DNA from 2 places in the Streptomyces sp. NBC_00490 genome. Region 2 is predicted to be linked to the other one. Evidence: riboswitches for the same ligand, from Rfam matches in the RefSeq annotation. Region 2 holds a riboswitch; the other holds the start of a gene.
What was found. Region 2 has a riboswitch for cobalamin ahead of OG381_RS30830 (ribonucleoside-diphosphate reductase subunit alpha). Riboswitches for the same ligand answer to the same signal wherever they lie in the genome.
Positions count from the first base shown of each region.

Region 1: linked by a shared signal. The riboswitch ahead of OG381_RS13240 (cobalamin biosynthesis protein) and the one ahead of OG381_RS30830 (ribonucleoside-diphosphate reductase subunit alpha) in region 2 are both predicted to bind cobalamin.

Region 1 is NZ_CP107869.1:2,940,359-2,947,248, forward strand. Features, by position in the region: gene OG381_RS13230 (inorganic phosphate transporter) at 1-1,076, shown strand, start outside; gene OG381_RS13235 (hypothetical protein) at 1,111-1,332, shown strand; cobalamin riboswitch at 1,465-1,604, shown strand; gene OG381_RS13240 (cobalamin biosynthesis protein) at 1,706-2,647, shown strand; gene OG381_RS13245 (cobyric acid synthase) at 2,644-4,155, shown strand; gene cobN (cobaltochelatase subunit CobN) at 4,152-6,890, shown strand, end outside.
Region 2 is NZ_CP107869.1:6,722,107-6,728,996, forward strand. Features, by position in the region: gene OG381_RS30815 (hypothetical protein) at 1-773, shown strand, start outside; gene OG381_RS30820 (hypothetical protein) at 766-1,191, opposite strand; gene OG381_RS30825 (ribonucleotide-diphosphate reductase subunit beta) at 1,252-2,262, opposite strand; gene OG381_RS30830 (ribonucleoside-diphosphate reductase subunit alpha) at 2,262-4,631, opposite strand; cobalamin riboswitch at 4,758-4,886, opposite strand; gene OG381_RS30835 (GNAT family N-acetyltransferase) at 4,939-5,442, opposite strand; gene mctP (monocarboxylate uptake permease MctP) at 5,514-6,890, opposite strand, start outside.

The DNA of each region.
Region 1 (6,890 bases), 3.8 Mb from region 2:
TCCTTTCCGTGGAGGTCGCCAACACGATCTCCAAGGGTCTCGTCGACGAGAGCGGCATACGTCCCGAGGTCATCTTCGCCGCCCTGGTCGGCGCGATCCTCTGGAACCTGCTGACCTGGCTGGTCGGACTCCCCTCCAGCTCCTCGCACGCCCTCATGGGCGGTCTGATCGGTGCCACCATCGCCTCCGCGGGCATGGGCGCGGTCCACGGTGACGTCCTGGTCACCAAGGTCCTGATCCCGGCAATCGCGGCGCCCATCGTCGCGGGCCTCGCCGCGATGCTCGCGACCCGCCTCTCCTACTCCATGGGCAAGAAGGCCGACGGCAAGGCCGCCGCGAAGGGCTTCCGCGCCGGCCAGATCGCCTCGGCGGGCCTGGTCTCGCTGGCCCACGGCACCAACGACGCGCAGAAGACGATGGGCATCATCACCCTGGCCCTGGTCGCCGGCGGCGCCGTCGCTCCCGACTCCGACCCGCCCACCTGGGTCATCCTCTCCGCGGGTCTCGCCATCGCGCTCGGCACCTACCTCGGCGGCTGGCGCATCATCCGCACGATGGGCAAGGGCCTGACCGACCTCCAGCCGCAGCAGGGCTTCGCCGCCCAGACCAGCGCGGCCACGGTCATCCTCGCCTCCTCGCACCTCGGTTTCTCCCTCTCCACCACGCACTCGGTCTCCGGTTCGGTGATGGGCGCGGGCCTCGGCCGCAAGGGCGGCGTCGTCCGCTGGTCCACGGCGACGCGGATGTTCGTGGCGTGGGGCCTGACCCTGCCGGCCGCGGCCATGGTGGGCGCGCTGGCGGAGTGGGTCACCGGCTTCGGCGACTGGGGCACGGCGGTCGTGGCGGTCTTCCTCATCGCCTCCAGCGCGGCGATCTGGAAGCTCTCGCGCCGCGAGGTCATCGACCACACGAACGTCAACGACAGCGACGAGGAGCCGGCCGGCGTGGTGACGACGGCGATCGCCGCGGTCACCCCTCCCCCGGCGGGCACGGTGACCGAGGACCTCACGGCCACGATCCCGGCCCCGGTCCCGACCGTCGCCCCGGAGCCCGCCGCTCCGCCGGCCGCCGTCTGAGCCCGCCGCACCCAGGAACGAAGGAATCACCGACATGAAGATCGACTGGGAAGCGCTGAGTTCCGTCTTCGGCGTCAGCCTCGTGGTCACCGTGGCCCTCGTGGCCCTGTTCACCCTCGGCATCATGGGCCTGTCCCGCCAGGAGCGGGCCACCGCCCAGGGCGGATCCGCGGCCCTCGCGGTCACCGGCGCCTACGCCTGCTTCGCGGCGTGCGCGGCGGCGGTGACGTACGGGATCTATCTGATCGTCGCCTGACGCGACGAGCGGACACCCCGTGGGGTGCGGGACGGTTCACCGTCCCGCACCCCACGTTTTTGTCGCGCCCGCAACCCCCCGTGTGTGGGCCTCAGCACACTCTCCCGTCCCAGGTCAACGGCAAGTTGACGGCCCTTCCGGGCCCGTGGTGGACTGCCGGGGCCATGTACGACGGCAGAAGAGGAAGCCGGTGGAAGTCCGGCGCGGTCCCGCCACTGTGACCGGGGTAGGTAGCCCCGGGAGCCAGGAACTCTCGTCGTCGGTCTCGTCGAACCAGGGCGTGGACACCCTGAGTGAGGACATATCGCCATGCTCGCCTGCCGTTTGAGATACCGCACCAGGTCGCTGTCCGACGCCACGGCCGGCTGAGCCGATGCGTGCCGATCGCGTCTTCGCGTACGGCGCCGCCGCCGGACTTCTCGGTGACCTGCTGCTCGGTGATCCACGCCGGGGGCATCCGGTCGCCGTGTTCGGGCGGGCCGCGGGTGCCGTGGAGCGGGTGTTGTGGCGGGACCACCGGGGGTGGGGGGCCCTGCACACCGCGGTGTGCGCCGGGGGCTCCGTCGCGCTCGGAGCCGTGGCGCAGAAGGCCGTACGTCCCTCCCCCGCCGCCTCCGTCGCGCTGACCGGTGCCGCCACCTGGGCCGTCGTGGGCGGCACTTCGCTCGTGCGCGAGGCACGCGCCATCGGGCGGGCCCTGGAAGCCGGGGACGTCGAGGCGGCGCGGGAGCGGCTGCCTCATCTGTGCGGGCGGGATCCGCAGGCCCTCGACGCCGACGGGATCGCCCGGGCCGTGGTCGAGTCCGTCGCCGAGAACACCTCCGACGCCGTCGTGGGGGCCCTGGTGTGGGGGGCCGTGGGTGGCGTGCCCGGGCTGCTCGGGTTCCGCGCCGTCAACACCCTTGACGCCATGGTCGGGCACAAGTCGCCGCGGCACCGGCGGTACGGCTGGGCCTCGGCGCGGCTCGACGACGTCGCCGGGTGGCCGGGGGCCCGGCTGACCGCCGTACTGGCCGCTGTCGCCGGGAGCGATCCACGGGGGGCGCTGCGGGCCTGGCGCGCCGACGCGGGCAAGCATCCGAGCCCCAACGCCGGGCCCGTGGAGGCCTCGTTCGCCGGGGCCCTGGGTGTGCGGCTCGGCGGGACCTTGTCGTACGCGGGGCGTGTCGAGCACCGGCCCGTGCTGAATCAGGAGGGGCGTTCCGTGGAGGTCCAGGACATCGAGCGGGCCGTACGGCTGTCCCGTCGCGTCGGTCTGCTCGCGCTCGGCGCCAGTGTCGCCGCGCGGGCCGCTCTCAAGGCGCGTGCGTCATGAGCGGCGGTGGGCTGCTCGTCGCCGGCACCACCTCCGACGCGGGCAAGAGTGTCGTCACCGCCGGGATCTGCCGGTGGCTGGTACGGCAGGGGGTCAAGGTCGCGCCCTTCAAGGCGCAGAACATGTCCCTCAATTCGTTCGTGACCCGCGAGGGTGCCGAGATCGGGCGGGCGCAGGCCATGCAGGCCCAGGCCTGCCGTGTCGAGCCGACCGCGCTCATGAATCCCGTGCTGCTGAAGCCGGGTGGCGAGCAGAGCAGTCAGGTCGTGCTGCTCGGCAAGCCGGTCGGTGAGCTCAGTGCGCGCGGCTACCACGGGGGCCGCCAGCAGCAGTTGCTCGGCACCGTGCTGGACTGCCTCGCCGAACTGCGGGGCACGTATGACGCGGTGATCTGTGAGGGGGCCGGCAGTCCTGCCGAGATCAATCTGCGGCGGACCGACATCGTCAACATGGGCATCGCCAGGAATGCCCGGCTCCCTGTCCTCGTCGTCGGCGACATCGACCGCGGGGGCGTCTTCGCCTCCTTCTTCGGGACCGTCGCGCTGCTCTCGCCGGAGGACCAGGCCCTCGTCGCCGGGTTCCTCGTGAACAAGTTCCGCGGCGATGTCAGCCTCCTGGAGCCCGGGCTCGACATGCTCCACGGCCTCACCAGACGCCATACGTACGGCGTGCTGCCCTTTCAGCACGGGCTCGGCATCGACGAGGAGGACGGGCTCCGGGTCTCCCTGCGAGGGACCGTACGGGAGTCGAACACGGCCCCGCCCGTCGGCGAGGACGTGCTGCGGGTCGCCGTCTGCGCGATCCCGCTCATGTCCAACTTCACCGACGTGGACGCCCTCGCCGCCGAACCGGGCGTCGTCGTACGGTTCGTGGACCGGCCGGAGGAACTGGCCGACGCCGACCTCGTGGTGATCCCCGGGACCCGGGGGACGGTCCGGGCCCTGGAGTGGCTGCGGGAGCGGGGACTGGCGCGGGCCATCGAGCGCAGGGTCGCCGAACAGCGGCCCGTCCTCGGCATCTGCGGCGGCTTCCAGATCCTCGGTGAACACATCGAGGACGAGGTCGAGAGCCGGCGGGGGCATGTCGAAGGGCTCGGCGTACTGCCCGTGCGGGTGCGGTTCGCCCGCGAGAAGACCCTCACCCGGCCGGAAGGCGAAGCCCTCGGCGAGCACGTCGCCGGGTACGAGATCCATCACGGGGTCGCCGACGTCAGTGGCGGCGAACCGTTCCTGGACGGCTGCCGGGTCGGCCAGACCTGGGGCACCCACTGGCACGGCTCGCTGGAGTCGGACGGCTTCCGGCGGGCCTTCCTGCGCGAGGTGGCCGCCGCCGCGGGCCGCCGCTTCGTACCGGCCCCCGACACGTCGTTCGCCGCGCTGCGCGAGGAGCAGCTCGACCGGCTCGGCGACCTCATCGAACAGCACGCGGACACCGACGCGCTGTGGCGGCTCATCGAGTCCGGCGCGCCGCAAGGACTGCCTTTCATTCCACCGGGAGCGCCTGCATGAGCACTGTGTTGTTGTTGTCGACCGCCGACACGGACCTGCTGGCGGCCCGTGCCGCTTCCGGTGCCGACTACCGGATCGGCAACCCGACCCGCGTGGACGTCGCCGAGGAGCTGCCCGCGCTCGTCGAGGGCGCCGACATCGCCGTCGTACGGCTGCTCGGCGGCAAGCGCGCCTGGGAGGACGGGCTGGCCGCGCTGAAGGCCGCCGGGATCCCGACCGTGCTGCTGGGCGGCGAGACCGTTCCGGACGCCGAGTTGATGGCCGAGTCCTCGGTGCCGGCCGGTGTCGTGGCCGAGGCGCTCCGATACCTCGTCGAGGGCGGGCCCGCCAACCTGACCGAGCTGGCCCGGTTCCTGTCCGACACCGTCCTGCTGACCGGCGAGGGGTTCGACGAGCCGCAGAAGATGCCGGAGTACGGCGTCCACGGCGAACGGACCTACGTGGAAGGCCGCCCGACCATCGGCGTGCTCTTCTACCGGGCCCATGAACTCAGCGGCAACACCGCCTTCGTGGACACCCTCTGCGACGCCGTCGAGGCACGCGGCGCCAACGCCCTTCCCGTGTACTGCGGTTCGCTGCGCGGCGCCGACGCGGAGTTCTACGAACTGCTGACCAAGGCCGACGCCCTCGTCGCCACCGTCCTCGCCGCCGGCGGCACCCACGCCTCGCAGGCCTCGGCCGGCGGTGACGAGGAGGCCTGGGACATCGGGGCGCTCGCCGACCTGGACGTGCCGGTGCTGCAAGGACTCTGCCTCACCTCGTCGAAGGCCGCCTGGGACGAGTCCGACGCCGCCCTCTCCCCCATGGACGCGGCGATGCAGGTCGCGATCCCCGAGTTCGACGGGCGGCTGATCACGGTTCCCTTCTCCTTCAAGGAGCAGGGTCCGGACGATGTCCCGGTCTATGTCGCCGACCCCGAGCGGGCCGCGCGCGTCGCCGGGATCGCCGTACGGCACGCCCGGTTGAAGCACAAGCCGAACGCCGAGAAGAAGCTCGCGCTCGTCTTCACCGCGTACCCGACCAAGCACTCCCGCGTCGGCAACGCGGTGGGACTGGACACGCCCGTGTCGGCGGTGCGGGTGCTGGACGCGCTCCGGGACGCCGGTTACGTCGTCGAAGGGCACCCCGACAACGGTGACGAGCTGATCCACCGGCTCATCAACGCCGGTGGCCACGACGTGGAGTGGCTCACCGAGGAGCAGCTGGCCGCCGCGCCCGCGCGCGTGCCGCTGGCCGACTACCGGGCATGGTTCGACAAGCTCGACCCGGAGCTGCGCAGCGGCATGCTGGAGGCCTGGGGCGAACCGCCGGGCAACCTGTACGTCGACGGCGACGACATCGTGCTCGCCTCCCTCCAGTTCGGGAACGTCGTCGTGATGATCCAGCCGCCGCGCGGCTTCGGTGAGAACCCGATCGCGATCTACCACGACCCGGACATGCCGCCGTCGCACCACTACATGGCCGCCTACCGGTGGCTGGACAACAGCTTCGGCGCCGACGCCGTCGTCCACATGGGCAAGCACGGCACGATGGAGTGGCTGCCCGGCAAGGGCCTCGGCCTCAGCGGGGGCTGCGCGCCGGACGCCGTCCTCGGTGAGCTGCCGCTCATCTACCCCTTCATCGTCAACGACCCCGGTGAGGGCACCCAGGCCAAGCGCCGCGGGCACGCCACCGTCGTCGACCACCTGGTCCCGCCCATGGCGCGTGCGGACACCTACGGCGACCTGGCCAAACTGGAGCAGCTCCTCGACGAGTACGCGCTCGTCTCCGACCTGGACCCGACGAAGGCACCGGCCGTGCGGGCGCAGATCTGGACGCTGGTGAAGGCCGCCGAGCTCCACCACGACCTGCATGTCGAGGACCAGCCGGACGACGACGCCTTCGACGAGTTCGTCATGCACATCGACGGCTATCTGTGCGAGATCAAGGACGTGCAGATCCGCGACGGGCTGCACATCCTCGGCGGGGGCCCGGTCGACGAGGCACGGGTCAACCTCGTGCTCGCCGTGCTGCGCGCCTCACAGGTGTGGGGCGGGCAGGCGAACGCGCTGCCGGGACTGCGGGCCTCCTTCGCGGCCCATTTCGGGCTGGTCGAGAAGGAGTTGCTCGCCGAACCCGGGGCGCCGCTGAAGGTGCCGGTGGAGCTCTCCGACCTCGTCAAGGGCCCGTCGCGTACGGCCGCCGACGCGATCGACCTGCTGGAGCAGCTGTGCCGGCGGGTCGCGGAGGGGATGGAGGCGCGGGGCTGGGACGCCGCGCTCGTCCCGGCTCTCGTCCGTGATGTGCTCGGCACCGAACTGCCCGACGCGGTCGCGGTGCTGGAGTTCGCCTGCGACGAGGTCGTACCGCGGCTCGCGAGGACCACCGACGAGATCGGCCACATCCTCAAGGCGCTGAACGGCGGTTACGTCCCCGCCGGACCGTCCGGCTCCCCCACCCGCGGTCTCGTCAACGTGCTCCCGACCGGCCGCAACTTCTACTCGGTCGACCCCAAGGCCATTCCGTCCCGGCTCAGTTGGGAGGTCGGGCAGTCGCTCGCCGACTCGCTGGTGCAGCGGTATCTCCAGGACACCGGCGAGTACCCGAAGTCCGTCGGTCTGACGGTCTGGGGTACCTCCGCGATGCGCACCCAGGGCGACGACATCGCCGAGATCCTCGCGCTGCTGGGCTGCCGTCCGGTGTGGGACGACGCCTCGCGACGGGTGACCGGCTTCGAGATCATCGGCCTGGAGGAG
Region 2 (6,890 bases):
GACACAGAACATGGGCCGTGGCAGGCGGGACGGTAGCGCTCGTACTGCTCACGGCCACGGGGGCGCACGCCGAGGGGAAGGGCGACATCCGGGTCACGAAGACGGTCGTCAACGACGGCGGCAACGTCATCGTCGGCACGGCGAAGACCGTCAAGTACCCCGTAGCGATCACCATCAAGGACGACTCGGGCGTCAAGAAGATCACGGATCTCTTCACGTTCAACAAGACCAACGGCTACGGCTTCGCGACCTGGGACGGCGACTCGTCCTGCGTGAAGAAGAGTTCGACGACGTCGGTGTGCACGGGTACGGTCACGATCGACCCGGGCTGGATCGCCGACAGTGACGACATCGACAGCAACAAGGTCGCCGGCGTCTGGCGGGTCGACGCCACCGTCAAGGCGAACGACGGCGACTACTGGATCTCGGACGACATCGCCCAGTACAAGGTCAAGCGCGCCTCCAAGCTCACGACCGACGCCACCCCCGAGCCGGTCGCCAAGGGCGCCAAGCTCACCATCAACGGCAAGCTCTCCCGGGCCAACTGGGAGGACCTCAAGTACCACGGCTTCACCGGCCAGGAGGTCAAGCTCCAGTACCGCCCCGCCGGCGCCGCCCACTACAGCACGGTCAGGACCGTGAAGACGGGCGACGCCGGAAAGCTGAGCACCAAGGTCACCGTCACCTCGGCCGGCAGCTGGCGCTGGTACTTCCCCGGCACGACGACGACCGCACGGGTCGTGTCGGTGGGGGACGCGGTCACGCTCAAGTGATCACCACGGTGACCGACCAGTCCTGAAGGCCCTTGCAGGCGACCTTGCCGGTCTCGGTGGCGCACAGCGGGCGCGAGGAGCTGAGTTCGGTGCGGCCCGCCGACACCGCCTCGAACGCGGCGTTCGCGTCGCCCGGCAGCAGCACGACGCCGCTGTTGGTGGCTTTCAATCCGCTGCCCTCGGTGGTGACCGGTGTCCACGGCCGGTCCTTCGCCCCGTCCAGGGCGACCCGGACCGTGCCGCCCACCGCCAGGCAGACCGTGCGGCCACTGTCGGCGGCGTGGAGTTCGGGTGCGGACGTACAGCCCGAGGGCGACGGTGACACGGAGTCACCGCTGTCACCCCGGTCGTCGCCGGTCTGGGTTCCGCACCCGGCCAGCAGCAGGGCTGTGACGGCGAGAGTCGCGATACGGCGCATGAAGAATCCCTCCTCACCGTTGTGACGTAACAGCGGCGAGGAGGGATCCACGATCCTCGGTCAGAAGTCCTCGTCCAGGTCGACCGTGCCCTCCACGGCGACCTGGTACGCGGACGGCCGCCGCTCGAAGAAGTTGGTCAGCTCCTGGACGCCCTGGAGCTCCATGAAGGAGAAGGGGTTCTCGGAGCCGTAGACCGGGGCGAAGCCGAGGCGGGTGAGGCGCTGGTCGGCGACGCACTCGAGGTACTGGCGCATCGACTCGGTGTTCATGCCCGGCAGCCCGTCACCGCACAGGTCGCGCCCGAACTGGAGCTCGGCCTCCACGGCCTCCTTCAGCATGTCGACGACCTGGTCCCTGAGCTGGTCGTCGAAGAGCTCCGGCTCCTCCTTGCGGACGGTGTCGACGACCTCGAACGCGAAGGACATGTGCATGGTCTCGTCCCGGAACACCCAGTTGGTGCCGGTGGCGAGGCCGTGCAGCAGGCCCCGGCTGCGGAACCAGTAGACGTAGGCGAAGGCGCCGTAGAAGAACAGGCCCTCGATGCACGCGGCGAAGCAGATCAGGTTGAGCAGGAAGCGGCGGCGGTCGGCCTTGGTCTCCAGGCGGTCCAGCTTCTCGACCGAGTCCATCCACTTGAAGCAGAACTCGGCCTTCTCGCGGATGGAGGGGATGTTCTCCACCGCGTCGAAGGCGGCCGCACGGTCCTCCGGGTCGGGCAGGTAGGTGTCCAGAAGGGTCAGATAGAACTGGACGTGCACGGCCTCCTCGAAGAGCTGGCGCGACAGATACAGGCGCGCCTCCGGGGAGTTGATGTGCTTGTAGAGGGTCAGGACCAGGTTGTTCGCGACGATCGAGTCGCCCGTCGCGAAGAAGGCCACCAGGCGGCCGATCATGTGCTGTTCGCCCTCGGACAGCTTCGCCAGGTCGGCGACGTCCGAGTGGAGGTCGACCTCCTCGACGGTCCAGGTGTTCTTGATGGCGTCCCGGTAGCGCTCGTAGAAGTCCGGGTAGCGCATGGGGCGCAGAGTCAGCTCGAAGCCGGGGTCGAGCAGGTTCTGATTGCTGGGCATTACTGGCAGGCCTCGCAGGACTCGGGGTTTTCCAGGGAGCAGGCGAGGGCCTCTTCGGAGGTCACCTGCTGGACGGGGAGGGTGTTCTCGGGCTGGGCCTGCGCCTGGGCCGCGCGGGCGATCCTCGTCGCCGGGCGCGAACGCAGGTAGTACGTCGTCTTCAGGCCCTGCTTCCAGGCGTACGCGTACATCGAGGAGAGCTTGCCGATGGTCGGCGTCTCCAGGAACAGGTTCAGGGACTGCGACTGGTCGAGGAACGGGGTCCGGTCCGCCGCCATGTCGATCAGGCCGCGCTGCGGGATCTCCCACGCCGTGCGGTACAGGTCGCGGACGTCCTGCGGCACCCAGGTGAAGCCCTGCACCGAGCCGTTGGCCTCGCGCAGCGCCTCACGGGTCTGCGCGTCCCAGACGCCGAGCTTCTTCAACTCGGCCACCAGGTAGGAGTTGACCTGGAGGAACTCACCGGACAGCGTCTCGCGCTTGAAGAGGTTCGAGACCTGCGGCTCGATGCACTCGTACACGCCCGCGATGGACGCGATGGTGGCCGTGGGGGCGATCGCCAGCAGGAGCGAGTTGCGCATGCCGACCGCCGCGATGCGTTCCCGCAGTGCCGCCCAGCGCTCCGGCCAGGTGAGCTCCACGTCGTAGTGGTCGGGGTGCAGGACACCCTTCGCGGTACGGGTCCGCTCCCACGCCGGCAGCGGGCCGTTGCGCTCGGCCAGGTCGGCGGAGGCCTCGTACGCGGCGAGCATGATGCGCTCGGCGATCCGGGTGGAGAGCGCCCTGGCCTGCGGGGAGTCGAAGGGCAGCCGCAGCTTGAAGAAGACGTCCTGGAGGCCCATCGCGCCCAGGCCCACCGGGCGCCAGCGGGCGTTGGAGCGGCCCGCCTGCTCGGTCGGGTAGAAGTTGATGTCGACGACCCGGTCGAGGAAGGTCACGGCGGTGCGGACGGTCTCGTCCAGCCGCTCCCAGTCGATGTCGTCGCCGACCACGAACGCGCCGAGGTTGACGGACCCGAGGTTGCAGACCGCCGTCTCCCCGTCGTCGGTCACCTCCAGGATCTCGGTGCACAGGTTGGACGAGTGGACGACGCTGCCCGCCTCGGCCGTCTGGTTGGCGGTGCGGTTGGCGGCGTCCTTGAAGGTCATCCAGCCGTTGCCGGTCTGCGCGAGGGTGCGCATCATGCGGCCGTACAGGTCACGGGCCGGGATGGTCTTCTTGGCGAGGCCCTTCGCCTCCGCCTCGCGGTACGCCGCGTCGAACTCGGCGCCCCACAGGTCCACCAGCTCGGGCACGTCGGCGGGGGAGAACAGGGACCACTGGCCGTCGGCGTTCACCCGGCGCATGAACTCGTCCGGGATCCAGTGCGCGAGGTTCAGGTTGTGCGTACGCCGGGCGTCCTCACCGGTGTTGTCCCGCAGCTCCAGGAACTCCTCGATGTCGGAGTGCCAGGTCTCCAGGTAGACCGCGGCCGCACCCTTGCGCCGGCCGCCCTGGTTCACGGCGGCGACCGAGGCGTCGAGCGTCTTCAGGAACGGGACGATGCCGTTGGAGTGCCCGTTGGTGCCGCGGATCAGCGAACCGCGGCTGCGGATGCGGGAGTACGACAGTCCGATGCCGCCGGCGTGCTTCGAGAGACGGGCGACCTGGTGGTAGCGGTCGTAGATGGAGTCCAGCTCGTCCAGCGGGGAGTCGAGGAGGTAGCAGGACGACATCTGGGGGTGCCGGGTGCCGGAGTTGAAGAGCGTGGGGGAGGAGGGGAGGTAGTCGAGGCGGCTCATGAGCCGGTAGAGCGCGGCGACCTCGTCCATGGCCCGGGCCGTGTCGTCCTCGGCGAGGCCGGACGCCACCCGGAGCATGAAGTGCTGGGGGGTCTCGATGACCTGGCGCGTGATCGGGTGCCGCAGGAGGTAACGGCTGTGCAGGGTGCGCAGGCCGAAGTAGCCGAAGCGGTCGTCGGCGTGCACGTCGATCAGGGCGTCGAGCCTCGCGGCGTGCACCCGGACGAACTCCGCCGTGCGGTCCGCGATCAGGCCCTCACGGTGGCCGACCGCGACCGACTCGGTGAAGGTCGTGACGCCCTGCGAGGCGGCCTCGGCGGCGATGCTGATCGTCAGCAGCCGGGCGGCGAGCCGGGAGTAGGCGGGGTCCTCGGAGATCAGCCCCGCGGCCGCCTCGGTCGCCAGCTCGCGCAGCTCCGACTCGTCGGCCCGGGCGGACCGGCCGCGCAGCGCGGCGGCGGCGACCCGCCCGGGGTCGGCGTCGGGGAGGTCGGCGGTCAGCTCGGTCAGGATCCGCAGCAGCGCTGTTCCGGGACCGTCGGTCTCCGCCTGCGTCACTGAAGCCGGGTCGACTGGCGCGATGGTCACGTGGGGGCTCTCCCTCGCTCGGCACGGGGCCTTGCGGAGGGCAGGGGGCAGCACACGAGCGCACGGGGCGTCGCGTCCACCGGCCCACTCCACGAGGCCCGGACGTCTTGGCACCCGGGCCACGGCGGCCTGGGCACACTGTCGACAGGTCCTCGGACTGACTCTCATATGCGCTTATGCACACATGAGTACACCGTTGCGGGACAGTTCCGGATTCGCACCGGATTCCCCTGCGGCGACAGCGAGCATGAGCATACATCTTGTGCCGGGTTCAGTTGGCACCCCTAGATGTTGTGTCGCAGCGACTTCAGAGAGTCAACTCATAGGTGAGGAGCGTGAAGTCGACGCCCTCGATCGGGTTCCAGTCGCGGGCGGGGGCGCGGGTGAAGCCGAGGCGTTCGTAGACGCGGTGCGCGGCGTGCATGACCGGCTGCGTCGACAGGACCATGCCGGTGCAGCCGTCGGCGGCTTTCGCCCGGTCGACGCAGGCACGGACGAGGGCTTCGCCGGCTCCTCTGCCGCGCGCCGCCCGGGACACGGCCAGCATGCGGATCTCGGCCTCCCCGGGGCGGGAGAGCTCCGCCATGGGGCCGCCGGCGGGGACGTAGGTGACGGTGCCTATCGGCTCGCCGCCGAGGAGGGCCACGAGTACCTCTGCCGCCGCGGCTCGTTTGGCGACGTCTCTCAACTCGCCCAGGTACCAGTCGCTCTCGCCGAAGGCGAGGAGGCCGTCCAGGAGGTAGGCCTGGGCCGTGATCTCGCCGATCGCGTCGTATTCGGTGGGGTCCGCTGCCCGGATCTCGATGTCCATGAGGGCGAGTGTGCCCGACCGCACGCCGACGGGCCGCCGGATATTCCGGCGGCCCGTCGGTCAACGTGACCCTAGTGAGCGGAACCCGCGGTCGCCGGCGGCAGTTCCACCTGTACGCCCGGGTCGCCCGCGTCCGCCGTGTAGTCCTCGGGGCGCGTCTCGTCGATGCCCTCGGGGGCCTTCGCGGCCCTCAGGACGAACGTGAGGACCACTGTGACCGCCACGTTGAGCACGAACGCCGTCAGACCGATGTAGCCGATCTCGCCGATGCCCGGGATCTCCTTCGACGAGCCGCCGAAGTGCTTCTGCGTCGGGGAGGCCACGCCGTACGCGGCGACCGTGCCGTAGATCATGCCGACCGCCCAGCCCGCGAGCAGCGCCCAGCGGTGGAACCAGCGGGTGAACAGGCCGCCGACCAGCGCCGGGAAGGTCTGGAGGATCCAGATGCCGCCCAGGAGCTGGAAGTTGATGGCGACCGTCTTGTCCATGGTGAGGACGAAGATCAGGGCGCCCACCTTCACCAGCAGCGAGACCAGCTTGGAGATCTTCGTCTCCTGCTGCGGCGTCGCGTCCGGCTTGATGAAGTCCTTGTAGATGTTGCGGGTGAAGAGGTTCGCTGCCGCGATGGACATGATCGCCGCCGGCACCAGCGCGCCGATGCCGATCGCCGCGAAGGCCACGCCCGCGAACCAGCTCGGGAACATGTCCTCGAAGAGCTGCGGGATCGCCAACTGCGGGTTGGTGACGTCGACACCGGCCGCGATGGCCATGAAGCCCAGCAGGGCGAGCAGGCCCAGCATCAGCGAGTACAGGGGCAGGATCGTGGTGTTGCGGCGGATCACCTCACGGCTCTTGGAGGAGAGCGTCGCGGTGATCGAGTGCGGGTACATGAACAGCGCGAGCGCGGAGCCCAACGCCAGCGTGGCGTACGTCCATTGGCCCGCCTCGATCGGGACCAGGCCGCCCGCCTTGGCGGCGGTGTACTTGTCGTTCGCCGCGCCGAAGATCTCGTCGAACCCGCCCAGCTTGATCGGGATGTAGATGATCGCCACCGCGATGACGATGTAGATCAGCGTGTCCTTCACGAACGCGATCATCGCGGGGGCGCGCAGTCCCGAGGAGTAGGTGTACGCCGCCAGCACACCGAAGGCGATGAGCAGCGGGAGGTCCTTGACGAACCAGTTGGTGTCCTCCCCGCCGCCGACGCCCATCACGTCCAGCACCGCCTGGATGCCGACGAGTTGGAGGGCGATGTAGGGCATCGTCGCCAGGATGCCCGTGACGGCCACCGCCAGCGACAGGCCCTTGGAACCCCACCGGCCGCGCACGAAGTCGGACGTCGTCACATAGCCGTGCTTGTGGGAGACCGACCAGAGCCGGGGCAGGAAGGTGAAGATCAGCGGGTAGACGAGGATCGTGTAGGGCACCGCGAAGAAGCCGGCCGCGCC